4 regions of the Streptomyces sp. NBC_01241 genome follow, and region 3 is predicted to be linked to each of the others. Evidence: riboswitches for the same ligand, from Rfam matches in the RefSeq annotation. Region 3 holds a riboswitch; each other region holds the start of a gene.

Region 1 (4,158 bases), 2.1 Mb from region 3:
GATGGGGTGCGGGCGCGACCGGATCCCGGCTCGTCACCGGCTCCACCGCTCTGCACGCCGAACTCGAACACGAGCTGGCCGAATTCTGCGGGTTCGAGGCGGCCCTGGTCCTGTCATCGGGCTATGCGGCCAATCTCGCTGCCCTCACCGCGCTCACCGGCCGCGGCTCGCTGATCGTTTCCGACGCGGGCAACCACGCCTCGATCGTGGACGGTTGCCGGCTCTCCCGGGCCGGGACCGCCGTCGTGCCGCACGCCGACCCCGACGCCGTACGCAAGGCCCTGCAGACGCACGACGGCCGTGCACTGGTGGTCACCGACTCGGTCTTCTCGGTCGACGGCGACGCCGCGCCGCTGCCCGAACTGGCCGACGCCTGCCGGGCGGAGGGCGCCGCGCTGCTCGTCGACGACGCGCACGGTCTGGGCGTACTGGGGGACGGCGGCCGGGGCGCGCTCGCCGCCGCCGGTCTCGCGGGCGGCGACGGAATCGTCACCACGCTCACCCTCTCCAAGTCCCTGGGCAGCCAGGGCGGAGCGGTCCTCGGTCCGGCCCGGGTCATCGAACACCTGGTCAACACGGCCCGGACTTTCATCTTCGACACGGGTCTCGCGCCGGCCGCCGCGGGCGCCGCGCTGGGCAGCCTGCGACTGCTCGGCCGCGAGCCGGAGCGCGCCGAACGGGTCCGAGACGTCGCCAGCGCGCTGTACGAGCGGCTGACCGCCGCCGGCCTGACCGCCGTGCGCCCCGATGCCGCCGTGGTCTCGGTACGGGCGCCCTCGGCAGACGCGGCGGTGCGCTGGGCGGCCGACTGCCGTACCGCCGGAATCGCGGTGGGATGCTTCCGGCCGCCGTCGGTGCCGGACGGCGTCTCCCGGCTGCGGCTGACCGGGCGCGCCGATCTGACCGAGGAACAGATTGCCGAGGCGGTGGCGATCGTGCGACGGACCGCTCCCGTCAGCTGACCGGACCCCGGTGCAGGCCGGAGACGAAAGAGGTCCAGGCCCCCGCCGCGGAGAACCGCAGTGGGGGCCTGGACACGTCCTTGGAGTCCCGCACGGCCAGCCGTCCGTCACCGAACGGCTACTCGTCACATGGTCGAGAACAGCCGGTGAGACCGGCATATTCGCCGACCGAGAACGGAAGCAACTGATGTTGAATATGGGGAAGTTGAGCCCGGGACCGTGCTGGATCGGCGGCCTTCCTCCCTATCCCCGCTCCTCCTCCTGCCGAGCGGACAGTGTGACGCCCGCATACGGTTTTGCGTGGCAGGGTTCACCGCATTGAGCGACAGATATATGCATATCTCGGTGGATCGCCGCCGGAGGGGGCAGCATCAAGGGCAATCTGGCGCGAAGCACAACCGGGACCGAGCGCGAGTCGGTCCGGGTGGGAAAGGGACGGCTCGCCATGGCAGACCATCAAGAAGCCAGCGTCACTCTGCCGAGCGAGCCGGTCTCGGTCGCGGCGGCCCGGAGATACGTGGACCGGGTGCTCACCGAATGGGGACTGGCCACCGACACGGAGTTCGCCGACGGCATCCGGCTCGTCGTCTCGGAGCTCGCGACCAACGCCGTCCAGCACACCTTCGGGCAGTCGCCCACTTTCACCGTGGACCTGAGACTGGAACGGGAGGAACAGCTGCAGCTGGGAGTGACGGACAGTCACCCGCGTCGGCCCCGGCGGCTGCCCACCACCGTTCAGCAGGACAACGGACGCGGCATGGTGATCATCCGCTCCCTGGCCAAGGAGTGCGGAGGCCGGCTGACCGTCACCCCCACCGCCGACGGAGGCAAGAGGGTCTGGATCGCGCTCCCATGGAGCACCCCCGTACAGAACTGAACGGCCACCCGATCCGCCCCGTTACCCGGACAGGCCGACGGCGGACGGGACGGATGGGGCGGCGGCTGCGCCGCCCGCGTGCCGCCCGCGCCGTCGAGGGCGGAGGCGGCGCGGCGCTCACCGCGTGGGGACTGGTCCTGGCGTCCGGCCCCCTGCTGCGCTGAAGTCCTCAGCCGCACCGGGCTTGTCAGCGGCGCTGAGACCGCGTCAGCGGACCCGGCCGTAATAGACGTGTTTCGTCCAGATCTTCTCCAGCCGGACCACCGCACCGCTCCTCGGCGAGTGCCAGATCTTGCCGTGACCGGCGTAGATCCCCACGTGGTAGACGCTGTGGCCGTAGTGGAAGAAGACCAGATCGCCGCGTTGCCTGTGCGAGGCCGGGATGTGGCGGGTCTTGTTGTACTGCTGCTGGGCCGTGCGGGGGAGCCTCTTGCCGGCCTTCTTGAACGAATAGGCCGTCAGTCCCGAGCAGTCGAAGAGGTTGGGGCCGGTGGCCCCCCACCTGTACGGCGATCCCTTCTTGGACGCGGCGACCTTGAGTGCCTTCATGGAGAGAGTCGCCGCCTGGGCCTCCGTCGCGGCGCCCGGGGCGAGCATGGTGCCGCCGACGGCGGCCAGAGTCAGAACCGAGGCCGTACCGGCCCGGGCGAGCAGAGACGGGACATGAACCTGCGCAGTCATGCGCAACCCTTCGTCAGCCGCCTGTGAAGGATGACCTGTCGGGTTCGGGCTGGCGAAGTTGCCCGGCCGCGCTCGGCGGCTTCACCCCGAGGGCCGACCGGTGATCCGGTCGACCCGTTGTGCTCGGGTCCTCCACTCCTGCCGATCCACTTCTGTCGACCAGACATCCGGACGGCGGCAGGACTCGGCGTCCGCCCGGACCGCCCCGTCGCTGTGGCGGGGGCTTGTCGTCCCACGGATCTTGACTCACCGACTGCCGGATTTTCGAGGATAAACGACGAATTGTGAGGCTCTTCGCGGCTGACCCGTTCGGGTGGAGCCGGCGGTTCCGGGAACGCTGACGTTCATTCGGACCGGTCCCGTACCAGGGGTGGAATCAAGGATTCCGCTCATTGCCCGCCGGGAGCGCGCAACTGGAGAAATATCTCGCGAGAGGGACTTTCTACGCCGAAAGAGCTAGGAATTTCGATGTGACCACCGGGCGTGTCGCGAACGGGAGTTGGGTGCCCCCGGCCGGGGCGGGTTGCGGGGGAGCCCGGCTGGTCCCGGCCGGCCTGGCGGAAAATCGGTTGATCAACTCGTCGGATCGGGAGGTACGGTGACGCGTCCGGCCCGCCGTTCCCCGTCCAGCACCCGTAGCGCCCGGGCCAGGGTGGCGGCGTGGATCCGTGCTTCGCCGCGTTCGTGCATCAACGTGAGGGCGTCCCGCAGCGCGGCCGCCCGTGAGGCCAGTGCCTGTGCGGCCCGCAGCGCGGAGTAGGTGTCGTCGCCGCGGGCCGGGTTGATCCGGCCCAGTTGGTCGAGGACTTCGAGATAGCGGTCGATGAACTCGCCCTCGGCGCGTGTCAGCGCGGGCGGTGGTGGCAACTCCGGTGGTCGCACCGGGCGTTCACCGCGCACCGTGCGGCGGGAGCGACGACTTCCGGTTCTCCATGACGTGGTCCACCAGGCCGTATGCCTTGGCGCCGGGGGCGTCGAGGATGAGATCGCGCTCGATGTCGGCGGCGATCTGCTCGGCGCCGCGGCCGGTATGGCGGGCCAACAGCGTGGTGAGCATCTCGTGGACCCGTTCCAACTCCTGCGCCTCGATCTCCAGATCGGACGGCTGGCCCTGCACCGGCTCGGTGAGTGCGGGCTGCTGTACGACGACCCGCGCCCCGGGCAGCGCGTGCCGCCTGCCGGGAGCACCCGCCGCGAGCAGTGCCGACGCGCAGGAACCTGCCTGGCCGAGGCAGTAGGTCTCCACCTCGCAGGTGAGGTACTCCATCGTGTCGTAGATCGCCGACATGGCCCCGAACGAGCCGCCGGGGGAGTTGATGTAGAGGGAGATGGGCCGGTCCGGGGCGGCGTGTTCCAGATACATGAACTGGGCGACCAGGTCATTGGCCGCGGTGTCGTCGACCGGGGTGCCGAGGAAGACGATCCGTTCGGCGAGCAGCTTGGAGTACGGGTCGAGGGTGCGGGTCCCGTTGGTCGTGCGCTCGGTGAACTCGGGCAGCACGTAGCGGGCGGCAGGACGGAACAGCATGAACGATGCCTCTCCTCCGGGATCTGTACGGGATTCGCGTGAGCGGACTCTGCGCGAGCACCTGTAAAAAATGTACAGGACGTACAGAAGGTTGTGGTGGGAGCGTGATC
Region 2 (4,158 bases), 1.2 Mb from region 3:
GCCGGACATCGTGCCGCTGATCGAGCTGCTCACTCTGGCCACCGTCTCGGTCCTCGCGGTCGTGATCAACGGGGTCGTGCGGCGCAGCAGTGAGCAGCTGGCGTCCGCGCGGGTCATCGCGGAGACCGCCATGCGGGCGGTGCTGCCGAAGCCGTCCGACCGGATCGGCGGGCTGCACGTGGCGGCGCGGTACGAGGCGGCGCAGGCGGACGAGTTCGTCGGCGGTGACCTGTTCGCCGTGACGGACTCCCCGTACGGGGTGCGGTTGGTGGTCGGGGACGTACGGGGGAAGGGGCTCGACGCCGTGGAGTCGGTGGCGGTGATCATCGGGGCGTTCCGGGAGGCGGCCGAGCAGGAGCGTTCGCTGGAGGGCGTGGCGCAGCGGCTGGAGCGGGCGCTGGCGCGGGAGGGGACGCGGCGGGGCGGGCTCGACGCGGTCGAGGGCTTCATCACCGCCGTGCTGGCCGAGATCCCGGCCGGGCTGTCCCGGGTGCGGGTCGTCAACCGCGGCCACCCCGAACCGATCCTGCTGCACCCCGACGGGGCGCTGGATGTGCTGGGGCCGACGGTGCCCGCGCTGCCGCTCGGGATGGACCTGGGAGCGTGGCCCGACAGGTCGGACGAGTGGGACCTGCCGGCGGGGGCGACCCTGCTCCTGTACACGGACGGCCTCTCCGAGGCGCGGAACACTGACGGGGTCTTCTACGACCCGGCGGCCCGGCTGCGCGGGCGGATCTTCCCGGGGCCCGAGGAGCTGCTGTCCGCACTGACCGATGACGTACGGCTGCACACGGGGGGTGAGACGACCGACGACATGGCGCTGCTCGCGGTCGTACGTCCCGCGGAGGGGCAGCCGGACCGGCGCAGGACCGTGAAGATCGTCGGTCGCGAAGGGGTGTGACGGGTGGGGCGGGGGCTTCGTGCGAGCCGGGTCGACCTTGGGTGCGGGATACCACCGTACGTAACCGAAGCGCGTCGCTCCGCATAACATTTGACGCAACGTCAGAAATCTGGTGGCCGCTGAGGGTCGATCAACTCATCCCATTCCGCCCGGTTGTGCACCGTAAAGTCCAGGCCAAAGACGTGAACGATCAGTGGGAACAGCTTGGAATCAGGCCCCGGTGTCTATTAACGTTCGATAACGCAGCGCGGTCGTCCCAGCCGTCGTCAGTGGCGGCACCGCGCGCGAGCGCCGAATTCCGCAAGGGAACCGGGGAACCACCTACATGGGGTGAATCGGACACCTGTGTCTCGTGAGAGGCAGAGGAGCCCGTAGGAGACCTTCCTGCTCCGAACCCGTCAGCTAACCCGGTAGGCGAGAAGGAAGGAAAGGAGTGCGCCCCCGTGGCGTCCAACAAGCCTGCCCCCGAGGCTCCCTCTCGGTTCAACCCCGACTTCGGTTCCGACTTCGGCACCGAGTTCGGATCCGGTTCCCACTCCGGCTTCGCTTCCGACTCCCCCTTCGCTTCCGACTCCGGCTTCGGCCCCGACTACGGGACCGCCTCCGACTACGGGACCGGTGGGACGGGAGCGGCGTACGGCACCGAGCCGGGCGGTGACTTCGCCGGTGACTTCGGTGGCGAATTCCGCGTCAACGGCGACGGTGAGCCCGAACGCAGCTGGGACGAGTGGAACCCCACCGAGGAGTCCGTCCGCCCCGTACGCGGCAGGCACCGCGTCGCCAAGCAGCGCAACGGACTTGCCCGTAGCTCCACGGTGCTCGGGGTCGGTGTCATCGCGGCGGTCGGTGCAGGGGGCATGGCCACCGCGCAGAGCAAGCCGCCGGTCTCCATCTCCCTTCCCGATTCCATCGCGGACAAGCTTCCCGACGCCAAGTCCCTTCCCGGCGTGGGTGCTCTGTTCTCCGCGGAGCCCGAAGCCGACAACACCGCTGTCGCCGCCGCTGCCGCACCGCTGACCACCGCCGGCCTCACCACCACCGAGGCCGAGCAGGGCACGGCGGACGCGGGCGAGGCGCTCCGCGCGCGCATCCTCCAGCAGGCGGAGCAGCAGCAGGACGCCGCCGACGCCGAGGCCAAGGCCGCACAGGAGAAGGAGGCCGCGGAGAAGGCCGCCGCCGAGGCCAAGAAGCAGCAGGACGCGGCCGAGGCCAAGGCCGCCGCCGAGAAGAAGAAGGCGGAGGAGGAAGCCAAGGCGAAGGCCGAGGCCCTGCGGCTCGCCAAGCTCGCCGCCAGCTACGCCATCCCGACCTCCTCGTACACGATCACCTCGACCTTCGGCCAGGCCGGCTCGATGTGGTCCTCCGGCTACCACACCGGCCTCGACTTCGCGGCGCCGACGGGTACGCCGATCAAGGCCATACACGGCGGCACCATCAAGTCGGCCGGCTGGTCCGGTTCGTACGGCTACCGCACGGTGCTGGAGCTCGACGACGGTACGGAGCTGTGGTTCTGCCACCAGTCCTCGATCGGCGTGAGCGTCGGCCAGCAGGTCACCACCGGTGAGACCATCGGCCGGGTCGGCGCGACCGGCAACGTGACGGGCCCGCACCTCCACCTGGAGGTCCACACCCCCTCCGGTACGGGCATCGACCCGATGGCCTGGCTGCGCGACAAGGGCCTCACCCCCTGATCCGCAGGCCGCCCTCCCGGTTCTTCCGGGCCGTGTGACCGGAGCGCTCCGCTGCTCCGAGCGATCCCGTGATCCGGTGGACCCGCCGCTGAACTCCGGCAGCCCTGACGCTCCCCCCCGACGTCAGGGCTGCCGGTCCGTCGGAATAGCGGGCGTGCCGGAATCCGTTGATCCATTTATGACTTCTCTTCGTAAGCTGGGCCCTTCCGACCTCCAGGTCTTCCCGCTCGCCCTCGGCGGCAACGTCTTCGGCTGGACCGCCGACGAGGCGCAGTCGTTCGCCGTGCTGGACGCTTACGCCGCGGCGGGCGGCAATTTCATCGACACCGCCGACGCCTACTCCGCCTGGGTCCCGGGCAACGAGGGCGGCGAGTCGGAGACCGTCATCGGAAAGTGGCTCGCGGCCCGCTCCAACCGTTCCGACATCGTCGTCGCGACCAAGGTCGGCGCGCACCCCTCGTACAAGGGGCTCTCCGCCACGAACATCAAGGCCGCGGCCGAGGAGTCGCTGCGCCGGCTCGGCACCGACCACATCGATCTGTACTACACACACTTCGATGACGAGACCGTCCCGGTCGAGGAGATCATCACCGCCCTCGACGAACTCGTGAAGGAAGGCAAGGTCCGGGAGATCGCCGCCTCCAACATCGGCCCCGAGCGGCTCCAGGCGTCCCTGGACTTCTCGGAGCGCGAGGGGCTGGCCCGGTACGTCGCCCTTCAGCCGCACTACAACCTGGTCTCGCGGGACACCTACGAGGGTGAGCTCCAGGACACGGCCGCCCGGGCCGGGCTCGCCGCCGTCCCGTACTTCGCCCTGGCCTCCGGCTTCCTCACCGGCAAGTACCGTCCGGGGGCTTCGGTGGAGAGCGCCCGCGCCGAGAAGGCCGGTGAGTACCTGGCGTCGGAGCGGGGGCAGAAGGTCCTGGCCGCACTCGACAAGGTAGCCAAGGAGCGCGACGCCGAGGTCGCGACCGTCGCCCTGGCCTGGCTCGCGTCCCGGCCGACGGTCGCCGCGCCGATCGCCTCGGCCCGTACGGTCGAGCAGTTGCCCGCGCTGCTGGCCGTCGCCGACCTCCGGCTGACCGAGCAGGAACTGGCGGAGCTCACCGAGGCATCCGCCTGACGGGCGCGGTGCGCCGGAGCCCCGGTGGCCCGGTGCTGAACCGGCCCGTCCGTACCGGCTACCGCGGCGGTAGCCGGTACGGATTGTGGCCCCTGTCGTAGGACTGGTACAGCGGTGGAGCCCCCGGGACCGGGGACATGTACGGGGGACGCAGGCGGCCTGTCGCCTGCGCGGCGTACGTCAGGGCGGGGGCGGCCACGTCCCTGCGTTGCCAGAGGTGGTGCAGCAGCTCCAGCTCCCGTTCGGCGAAGTCCGGGCCCGCTGCCCCGCGGCGGGCCTGCCGGCGCAGCGAGGCCAGTGAGGTCGCGAACGATTCGTACTCGGCGACGGTGCGGGCGGCAGCCCTGCCATGGGCCTTGGCCTGTGCTGTGGCATGGGCCCTGACCTGCGCCGCCGGCCCGCGCCCCGGGGTACGCGCCGACGTGTATCCGGGCGCGTATGCG
Region 3 (4,158 bases):
TCATCATCGGAACGGGCAGCAGGTGCGCGTTCGGGCCGCCGAGGTAGCGGAAGAGCGGCAGGTCCGAGGCCTCGGAGGCGGCGTGGGCAACGGCCAGCGAGACGCCGAGGATGGCGTTGGCGCCGAGCGAGCCCTTGTTCTCGGTGGCGTCCAGGTCGAACATCGCCTGGTCGATCAGCCGCTGCTCGGTCGCGTCGTAACCGACGAGCTCCGGGCCGATCTGCTCGATCACGGCGAGGACGGCCTTCTCCACGCCCTTGCCGTGGTAGCGGTTGGGGTCACCGTCGCGAAGCTCAATGGCCTCGAACGCGCCGGTGGAGGCGCCGGACGGCACGGCAGCACGGCCCGTGCTGCCGTCGTCGAGGCCAACTTCGACCTCGACCGTGGGGTTCCCCCGGGAGTCGAGGATTTCCCGGGCTACGACGACGTCGATGGACGGCACGAGGCATCTCCTTCTGGGATATGACACTGGTTGTGCAGGGTCACTTTGGCCTTGCGACAAGAGCCTAACCGGCCCGGCCCGCTCAGCCGGACGACCGCCCGACCCCTGGGACGAAAAAGGACCCAAGGACGCTCATCGTCGGACAAACCGTCAGAATTTTACTGGTCAGTAACTACAACAGTTGAACGATCACACAGAGCGGAAGCGTCACGCGGGGGTGGTGCGTAGGGGTGACACGCGGGGTGGCACGCGGGGTGGCACGCGACACAGGAAACCCCGGCCCGGCGCATACGGGGGGATGCGCGCCGGGCCGGGGTGCTCGGGGAGGAGAGGCCCTGGACTACTTGGTCAGGTGCAGCTGCTGACCCGGGTAGATCAGGTCCGCGTCCTTGACGATGTCCTTGTTCATCTCGAACAGCCGCTGCCAGCCGCCCTTGACCTTGTGGTCGGCGGCGATCTTGCTCAGGGAGTCGCCGGAGACAACCTTGTACTCGCCGTCACCCTTCTTGACCTTCTGGCCGGTCGGGGTGGTGACGGTCTCCTTCGACTCGGCCTGCGGGGCGGCGGAGCGGTCCGAGCGGTTGGCGGCGGGGGCCTCGGTGCGCTCGGCCTTCTTCGGCTGCGACTGCTGCTTCGGCGCGGCCGGGGCGCTCTGCTGCTTGGTGGCGCCGGAGTTCGAGGAGGAGCCGGTGTCGACGCCCGGGTTCACCCCGTCGTTGCGCAGGTTGCCGGCACCGGCGCAGCCCCAGGCGCCCGGACCCTGCACGGCGAGGAGCTTCTCGGCGGTGGCGATCTGCTGGGCCTTGGTGGCCAGGTCGGCACGGGGGGCGTACTGCGTACCGCCGGCGGCGGCCCAGCTGGACTGCGAGAACTGCAGACCGCCGTAGTAGCCGTTACCGGTGTTGATGGACCAGTTGCCACCCGACTCGCACCGGGCAACGGCGTCCCAGGTGGCGACGGAGGCGGCGGAGGCGCCGGTCGCACCCATCAGCGGAACGGCGACGGCGGCACCGGCGACACCGGCGAGCGTGGCGACACGGACGGCCTTGGACGGGCGGCGGTGCTTGCCCTTGCTGGAAAACAGCATGGAACTTCTCCTCACCGACGCCTACGAGGTGAGCTGTCGGGTTCGGGCCAAGTGAGTTGCCCGGCCGCACGTCCTAGCGCGCGACTTCACCCCAAGCCGGTCCTGATGCGTCTTTCGACGATCGGGCCCGGCGCTTACCTGGGTCCCCCGCTCCTGCCTACGGCGCTTTACGCGTCTCTTCCCTTCGACCGACGGCAGGATTCGGCGTGACGGTCGACGGGGCCCGCGGTGCGAGCGGTTCCGACCGTAAACATAGGCAACCCCCACTTTCAAAGATGGACACATCGGACAATCAGCCCTTACTTGCATGTGAGGAACCATCGTTTTCGCAGGTGGGAGGCGATACGGCCGGAGCCCCCGGGCGCGACACGCCAGTTGACGCAAAGAGACCCATGTCTCACTTACGCATAAGCGGACATAGGCCTCTGAACTGCCCCGATTTTTGGGTCTCTTTTAGTCGATTTTCAGACCGCCCTCATTCGGCCTTCACGCCGAGATCGAGACTCTGGCCAGGGAGAATGAGGTCCGGGTCAGAGCCGACGGCACTCTTGTTGGCCTCGTAGAGCGCGGGCCAGCCACCAGGAACCTTCTGTGCGTCAGCAATCGCCCAGAGATTGTCGCCGGGGCGGACGGTGTACGTGCCGTCGGCGGCCGAGGCGCCCGCGTCGCGTGCGTCGCTGTCGCCACGTGAGGCGTGGCGGCCCGACTCGCGGCCCAGCCCGCCGTCCGCGCCCCGGCTCGCCTCGGAGGCCGGTGCGCCACGGTGCTTGCCACCCGTACGGCCGAGGGAATCGGATGAATCACGCGCATCGGGCACTCCGGGCGCGTCGGAGGACGGGGCGGCCGACTCGGTGGCCGAGGGCCGCGTGGAGGACTCGGCCTTGCCCGTCGACCCGTCGGCACCGCCCGAGCCCTTCGAGCCGCCCTTGCCGTGCGTGGCGCCCTTGCCGTTCGTGGCGCCCTTGCCGTTCGACGGAGTGGCGCCGCCGGACGGGGTCGCCGACGTGCCGTCAGCCGGCTCCGTGCTCTGTGCCGGCTCGGGGGCGGGCGCGATCCCCGGATCGACGCCCGGCAGCGTCCCGTCCTCCGCGAGGCCGGAGATGACCGCACAGCTGGGCCAGGCCCGCGGGCCACGGTCCTCCAGGACCTTCTCGGCCACGGCTATCTGCTGCGCGCGGCTGGCGAGGTCGGCGCGCTCGGCGTACGAAGCGCCGCCGTACGCCTTCCAGGTCTCCTGCGAGAACTGCAGGCCGCCGTAGAAGCCGTTGCCGAGGTCGGCGCTCCACATGCCGCCGCTCTCGCACTCGGCCACCCGGTCCCAGGTCGTGGCGTCGGCCGCGTGCGCGCCGGCCGCACCGAGCAGCGGGATGGCGATGGCCGATCCGGTCACGCCCGCGGCGACGACGATGGCGGGTGCCTGACGAGGGCGACGGTGTCTGCCGTTCGCGGAGCCCATGGGGATGCCTTCCGTGTGACTGACGAGTGACTGGTGAGTCGAACGGTGAACCTAGCGGGACTCGAACGCGCGTCACAAGTCGATGCAGCGCAGATCACGTGAAAGTCACGGAGTTGACGGGACATCACTTCGTGTCGGCGCGGACCCCGGTGTGAACTCCACGGGCAGTGTGCGCAGTCCACGCATGATGAGCCCGCCACGCCACCTCAAATCGGCAGGTTCCACCGCAAGTCGCAGGTCGGGAAGGCGTCTCAGGAGCGTGGCGAGGGCGGTCTGTCCCTCCAGCCGGGCGAGCGGTGCTCCCAGGCAGTAGTGGATGCCGTGCCCGTATCCGAGGTGCTGATTGTCACTCCGCGCGAGGTCGAGCGTGTCGGGGTCCTCGAAGCGTTCCGGGTCGCGGTCGGCGGCGGCGAGGACGACGAGTACGGGGTCGCCTGCCGCGATCTCCTGTCCGCCGAGCGTCAGCGGCTCGGTGGCGAACCGCCAGGTCGCCAGCTCCACCGGACCGTCGTACCGCAGCAGTTCCTCGATCCCGGTCTCCAGCAGCCGGCTCTCGCCCGCGTCGAGGGAGAGTTGCAGCCGCTCGCGCTGTGCGGGGTTGCGCAGCAGGGCGTACACGCCGTTGCCGACGAGATTGACGGTTGTCTCGAATCCGGCGAACAGGAGGATGAAGGCCATGGCCGCGGCCTCGTTCTCGGTGAGATGCTCGCCGTGGTCGCTGGCCCGGATCAGCCCCGAGATCAGATCGTCCCCCGGGTTCTCCCTTTTACGGTGGATCAGTTCGGCGAGATAGCCGCGCATCTTCTTCACCGACCTGGCCACCCCGCCGCGCGGGCCGCCGCCGTGCCGGATCATCATGCCCGCCCAGTCCCGGAAGTCGTCCTGGTCCTCGGGCGGGACGCCGAGCAGGTCGCAGATCGCGTAGATGGGGAGCGGGAACGCGAAGTCGTGGATGAGGTCCGCCTTCCCCTCCGCGATGAAACGGTCGATGAGGCGGTCCGTCAGTTCCTGCACCCGCGGGGCGAACTCGGCGACCCGGCGCGGGGTGAACGCCTTGGAGACGAGGCGGCGCAGCCGGGTGTGGTCGGGCGGGTCGATGTTCAGCAGGTGCGTCATCAGCTCCGCCTTGCGCTCGCCCGGGATGCCCGTCTTCCCCTTGGCGTGCGCCGGCTC
Region 4 (4,158 bases), 1.9 Mb from region 3:
GGCGCGTACCGCAGCAGCAGCTTCTTCGGCCGCTCGTCCCCGAAGTCGACCGTCGCCTTCGCCTGGTCGCCGAAGCCCTCGACGGCCGTCACCGTGCCGAGCCCGAACTGGTCGTGCGTGACCCGGTCCCCCACGGTCAGCGTGATCGTCGGCTTGTCGGAGGTCCGCCGGGTCGCGAAGCCCGAGGGGCCGGAGCGCGAACGGGACGACGACAGCGACGAGGTGATCCCCGACGTCGGTCCGGCCGGGGCCGCCATCGGCCCGGTCCGCTTCCACTCCAGGTGCTGGTCCGGGATCTCCTCCAGGAACCGCGACGGCGGGTTGTACGAGGGCTGCCCCCACGCACTGCGCATCGCCGCCCGGGTCAGATACAGCCGCTCGCGGGCCCGGGTGATGCCTACGTACGCGAGCCGCCGCTCCTCCTCCAGTTCCTTGACCTGGCCGAGCGCCCGCATGTGCGGGAAGACGCCGTCCTCCATGCCGGTCAGGAAGACCACCGGGAATTCGAGGCCCTTCGCGGTGTGCAGGGTCATCAGCGTGATGACGCCGGAGCCGTCCTCGTCCTCGTCTGGGATCTGGTCGGAGTCGGCGACGAGCGCGACCCTCTCCAGGAACTCGGCGAGGGTGCCCGCGCCTTCCTCGCCGGCCTCTCCCCGCTCCTGCTCGAATTCGAGGGCGACGGCGGCGAGTTCCTGAAGGTTCTCGATGCGGGTCTCGTCCTGCGGGTCGGTGGACGCCTGGAGCTCGGCGAGATAGCCGGTCCGCTCCAGGACGGCCTCCAGGACCACCGCCGGGCCCGCGCCGGACTCGACGATCGTGCGCAGCTCCTCCATCAGCGTGTTGAACCGCTTGACGGCATTGGCCGACCGGGCCGCCATGCCGTACGCCTCGTCGACCCGGCGCAGCGCCTGCGGGAAGGTGATCTTCTCGCGCATCGACAGCGCGTCGATCATCGCCTCGGCACGGTCGCCGATGCCGCGTTTGGGCACATTGAGGATGCGGCGCAGCGGGACGGTGTCCTCGGGGTTGGCGAGGACCCGGAGGTAGGCCAGGACGTCCCGGACCTCCTTGCGCTCGTAGAAGCGCACTCCGCCGACGACCTTGTAGGGCAGGCCGACACGGATGAAGATCTCTTCGAAGACCCGGGACTGCGCGTTCGTACGGTAGAAGACCGCGACGTCGCCGGCCTTGGCATCGCCCGCGTCGGTCAGCCGGTCGATCTCGTCGGCGACGAACTGCGCCTCGTCGTGCTCGGTGTCGGCGACATAGCCGGTGATGCGGGCGCCGGTGCCGGCGTTCGTCCAGAGGTTCTTGGGGCGGCGGCTCTCGTTGCGTTCGATGACGGCGTTGGCGGCGGACAGGATCGTCTGCGTGGAGCGGTAGTTCTGCTCCAGCAGGATCGTGGTCGCGTCCGGGTAGTCCTCCTCGAACTGGAGGATGTTGCGGATGGTCGCGCCGCGGAAGGCGTAGATCGACTGGTCCGCGTCACCGACGACGCACAGCTCGGCGGGGGCGTCGGCCTCGCCCGCCGGGCCGACCAGTTCGCGTACGAGGGTGTACTGGGCGTGGTTGGTGTCCTGGTACTCGTCGACGAGGACGTGCCGGAAGCGGCGGCGGTAGTGCTCGGCGACGTCGGGGAACGCCTGGAGCAGGTGGACCGTCGTCATGATGATGTCGTCGAAGTCCAGCGCGTTGGCCTCGCGCAGCCGGGACTGGTACATCGCGTAGGCCTGCGCGAGGGTCTTCTCGAACCCGTCGGCGGCCTGACCGGCGAAGGTCTCCTCGTCGATCAGCTCGTTCTTCAGGTTGGAGACCTTGGCCGTGAACGACTTCGGCGGGAAGCGCTTCGGGTCGAGGTCGAGATCGCGGCAGACCAGGGCCATCAGCCGCTTGGAGTCGGCGGCGTCGTAGATCGAGAACGATGACGTGAAGCCGAGCTTCTTCGACTCGCGGCGCAGGATGCGTACGCACGCGCTGTGGAAGGTCATGACCCACATGGCGTTGGCGCGCGGTCCGACGAGCTGCTCGACGCGCTCCTTCATCTCGCCCGCGGCCTTGTTGGTGAAGGTGATCGCCAGGATCTGGCCGGGGTGCACCCCGCGCTCGGCGAGGAGGTGGGCGATCCGGTGGGTCAGCACCCGCGTCTTGCCGGAGCCCGCCCCGGCGACGATGAGCAGCGGGGAGCCCGCATGGACCACGGCGGCGCGCTGCTCGGTGTTCAGCCCGTCGAGGAGCGCCGCGGGGTCGATGACGGGGCGGTGCGCGCCGTCGCGGTAGTACGCCTCCCTGGGCGGCGGGGGCCCGTCGAATACGCCCGCGAAGAGGTCCTCCGGCACCGCTTCGGGTGCGGAGTCCTCGGGGGGCGGCGGGGGCTCTTCCTCCGAGTGCTGGAGGCCGGCCAGGAAGCTGTCGTCAAAGAGGCTGCTCATCGCTTGTCGAGTCTAGGCCGCCGCACCGACACACGACGGCCGCATGCCGAACCGGACCCGGACCGCAGGGCCGGCCCCACCCCCTGCCGGGCACACAAAGAGAGCGGACGCCCACTCGCGGTCAGGAATTCCGGGCCCCCCGTCCGCGCCCGCCGCCCCACTTCGCCGAGGTCACGAAGATGTATCGGGCATATCGAACATCAACCTTCACAGCAGCACCATGGGTTGGCTAGCGTGCTCGTCCGGGCGGCCCGTACCCCCAGAGGCGAACCACGCCGAGCGGGCGCCCACGCCGAATCCGGGCTGCCCTCGCGGGAGTTCGGAACCGGGGACCCACACGCATGTACCGGGGTGAATCGGTCCTTGTCCCCCACGCGGACCGTAGGGCAGCCTTCCGTTCCGCCCGAACCCGACAGCTAACCCGGTAGGCGGTCCACGGAAGGAGATGCCGGCCTTGGCATCGCATCGCAAGCCGCGCACCCGGGTGCGCACCACCACACCGGCCGTCGGGCTCACGACGGCGGCACTGGCGTCCGTGACCCTGCTCTCCACGCAGAGCGCGATGGCCGCCCCCGCTCCGAAAGCCGGCATCGAGGACGTCCAGAAGCAGGTCGACGACCTCTACCGGCAGGCGGGCACCGCGACCCAGCAGTACAACCAGGCGAAGGAGGCCGCCGCCACCCAGCGCACCAAGGTCGACGCCCTGCTGGACGATGTCGCCAAGCGCGCCGACCAGCTCAACGAGGCCCGCAGGACGCTCGGCACGTACGCGGCCGCGCAGTACCGCAGCGGCACCATCGCACCGAGCGCCACCTTCTTCCTGGCCGACGACCCGCAGTCGTATTTCGACCAGAACCAGCTGATGAACCGGATGACCAGCCGGCAGCAGAAGGCGATCACGGACTTCCGTACGCAGCAGACCAAGGCGGCGAAGAAGCGTGCCGAGGCGGTGCAGAGCCTGGAGACGCTGACCACGACGCAGACCACGCTGCGCACCAGCAAGCAGGACGTCCAGAAGAAGCTGGGCGAGGCGCGCGCGTTGCTGTCGCAGCTGACCGCCGAGGAGAAGGCGCGGCTCGCGGAGCTGGAGCGGAAGAAGGAGGCGGAGGCCCGGCGCAAGGCGGAAGAACTGGCCAAGCAGCAGGCCGCCGCCAAGGCGGAGGCGGACCGCAAGGCGGCGGAGGCCGCGAAGGAAGCGGGTTCCGGCACCGGTACGGGCACCGGTACGGGCACCGGTACGGGCACCGGTACGGGCACGAGCACCGGCTCGGACAGCAGCGCCACCACCAAGGCGGAGAAGGTCCTCGCCTTCGCCCGCGCCCAGATCGGCAAGCCGTACGTCTGGGGCGCGACGGGCCCGTCCTCGTACGACTGCTCCGGGCTCACCCAGGCGGCGTGGAAGGCCGCGGGCGTCGACATCCCGCGCACCACCTGGGACCAGGTGAAGACAGGCACCCGGGTCGCGACGGCGGACCTGCGCCCGGGCGACCTCGTCTTCTTCTACGACGACATCAGCCACGTCGGCATCTACAAGGGTGACGGGATGATGATCCACGCGCCGAAGCCGGGGGCGAATGTGCGCGAGGAGTCGATCTACTACATGCCGATCTACGGCAGCGTGCGGCCGGCGTAGCGATTCGCACGGCCATCGGCCATCGGCCGGGGCGCGGGCCGCCCCGCACTCCGGCCGACTCAGGACCCAGGCCTCGGAACCCGGCCCGGCTCGGAC

What was found. Region 3 has a riboswitch for cyclic di-AMP ahead of OG306_RS14665 (transglycosylase family protein). Riboswitches for the same ligand answer to the same signal wherever they lie in the genome.
Region 1: linked by a shared signal. The riboswitch ahead of OG306_RS05135 (C40 family peptidase) and the one ahead of OG306_RS14665 (transglycosylase family protein) in region 3 are both predicted to bind cyclic di-AMP.
Region 2: linked by a shared signal. The riboswitch ahead of OG306_RS20335 (M23 family metallopeptidase) and the one ahead of OG306_RS14665 (transglycosylase family protein) in region 3 are both predicted to bind cyclic di-AMP.
Region 4: linked by a shared signal. The riboswitch ahead of OG306_RS23480 (C40 family peptidase) and the one ahead of OG306_RS14665 (transglycosylase family protein) in region 3 are both predicted to bind cyclic di-AMP.

What each region holds. Positions count from the first base shown of each region.
Region 1 is NZ_CP108494.1:1,240,627-1,244,784, reverse strand. Features, by position in the region: gene OG306_RS05155 (8-amino-7-oxononanoate synthase) at 1-962, shown strand, start outside; gene OG306_RS05150 (DUF397 domain-containing protein) at 955-1,056, opposite strand; gene OG306_RS05145 (ATP-binding protein) at 1,408-1,839, shown strand; partial or broken gene OG306_RS05140 (LysE family translocator) at 1,890-2,003, shown strand; gene OG306_RS05135 (C40 family peptidase) at 2,047-2,520, opposite strand; cyclic di-AMP (ydaO/yuaA leader) riboswitch at 2,524-2,688, opposite strand; gene OG306_RS05130 (hypothetical protein) at 3,094-3,402, opposite strand; gene OG306_RS05125 (ATP-dependent Clp protease proteolytic subunit) at 3,410-4,045, opposite strand.
Region 2 is NZ_CP108494.1:4,551,040-4,555,197, forward strand. Features, by position in the region: gene OG306_RS20330 (PP2C family protein-serine/threonine phosphatase) at 1-901, shown strand, start outside; cyclic di-AMP (ydaO/yuaA leader) riboswitch at 1,181-1,333, shown strand; gene OG306_RS20335 (M23 family metallopeptidase) at 1,345-2,592, shown strand; gene OG306_RS20340 (aldo/keto reductase) at 2,771-3,715, shown strand; gene OG306_RS20345 (PrsW family intramembrane metalloprotease) at 3,774-4,158, opposite strand, start outside.
Region 3 is NZ_CP108494.1:3,360,743-3,364,900, forward strand. Features, by position in the region: gene eno (phosphopyruvate hydratase) at 1-442, opposite strand, end outside; gene OG306_RS14665 (transglycosylase family protein) at 783-1,529, opposite strand; cyclic di-AMP (ydaO/yuaA leader) riboswitch at 1,533-1,704, opposite strand; gene OG306_RS14670 (transglycosylase family protein) at 2,005-2,985, opposite strand; gene OG306_RS14675 (cytochrome P450 family protein) at 3,091-4,158, opposite strand, start outside.
Region 4 is NZ_CP108494.1:5,225,513-5,229,670, reverse strand. Features, by position in the region: gene pcrA (DNA helicase PcrA) at 1-2,429, opposite strand, end outside; cyclic di-AMP (ydaO/yuaA leader) riboswitch at 2,710-2,876, shown strand; gene OG306_RS23480 (C40 family peptidase) at 2,875-4,062, shown strand.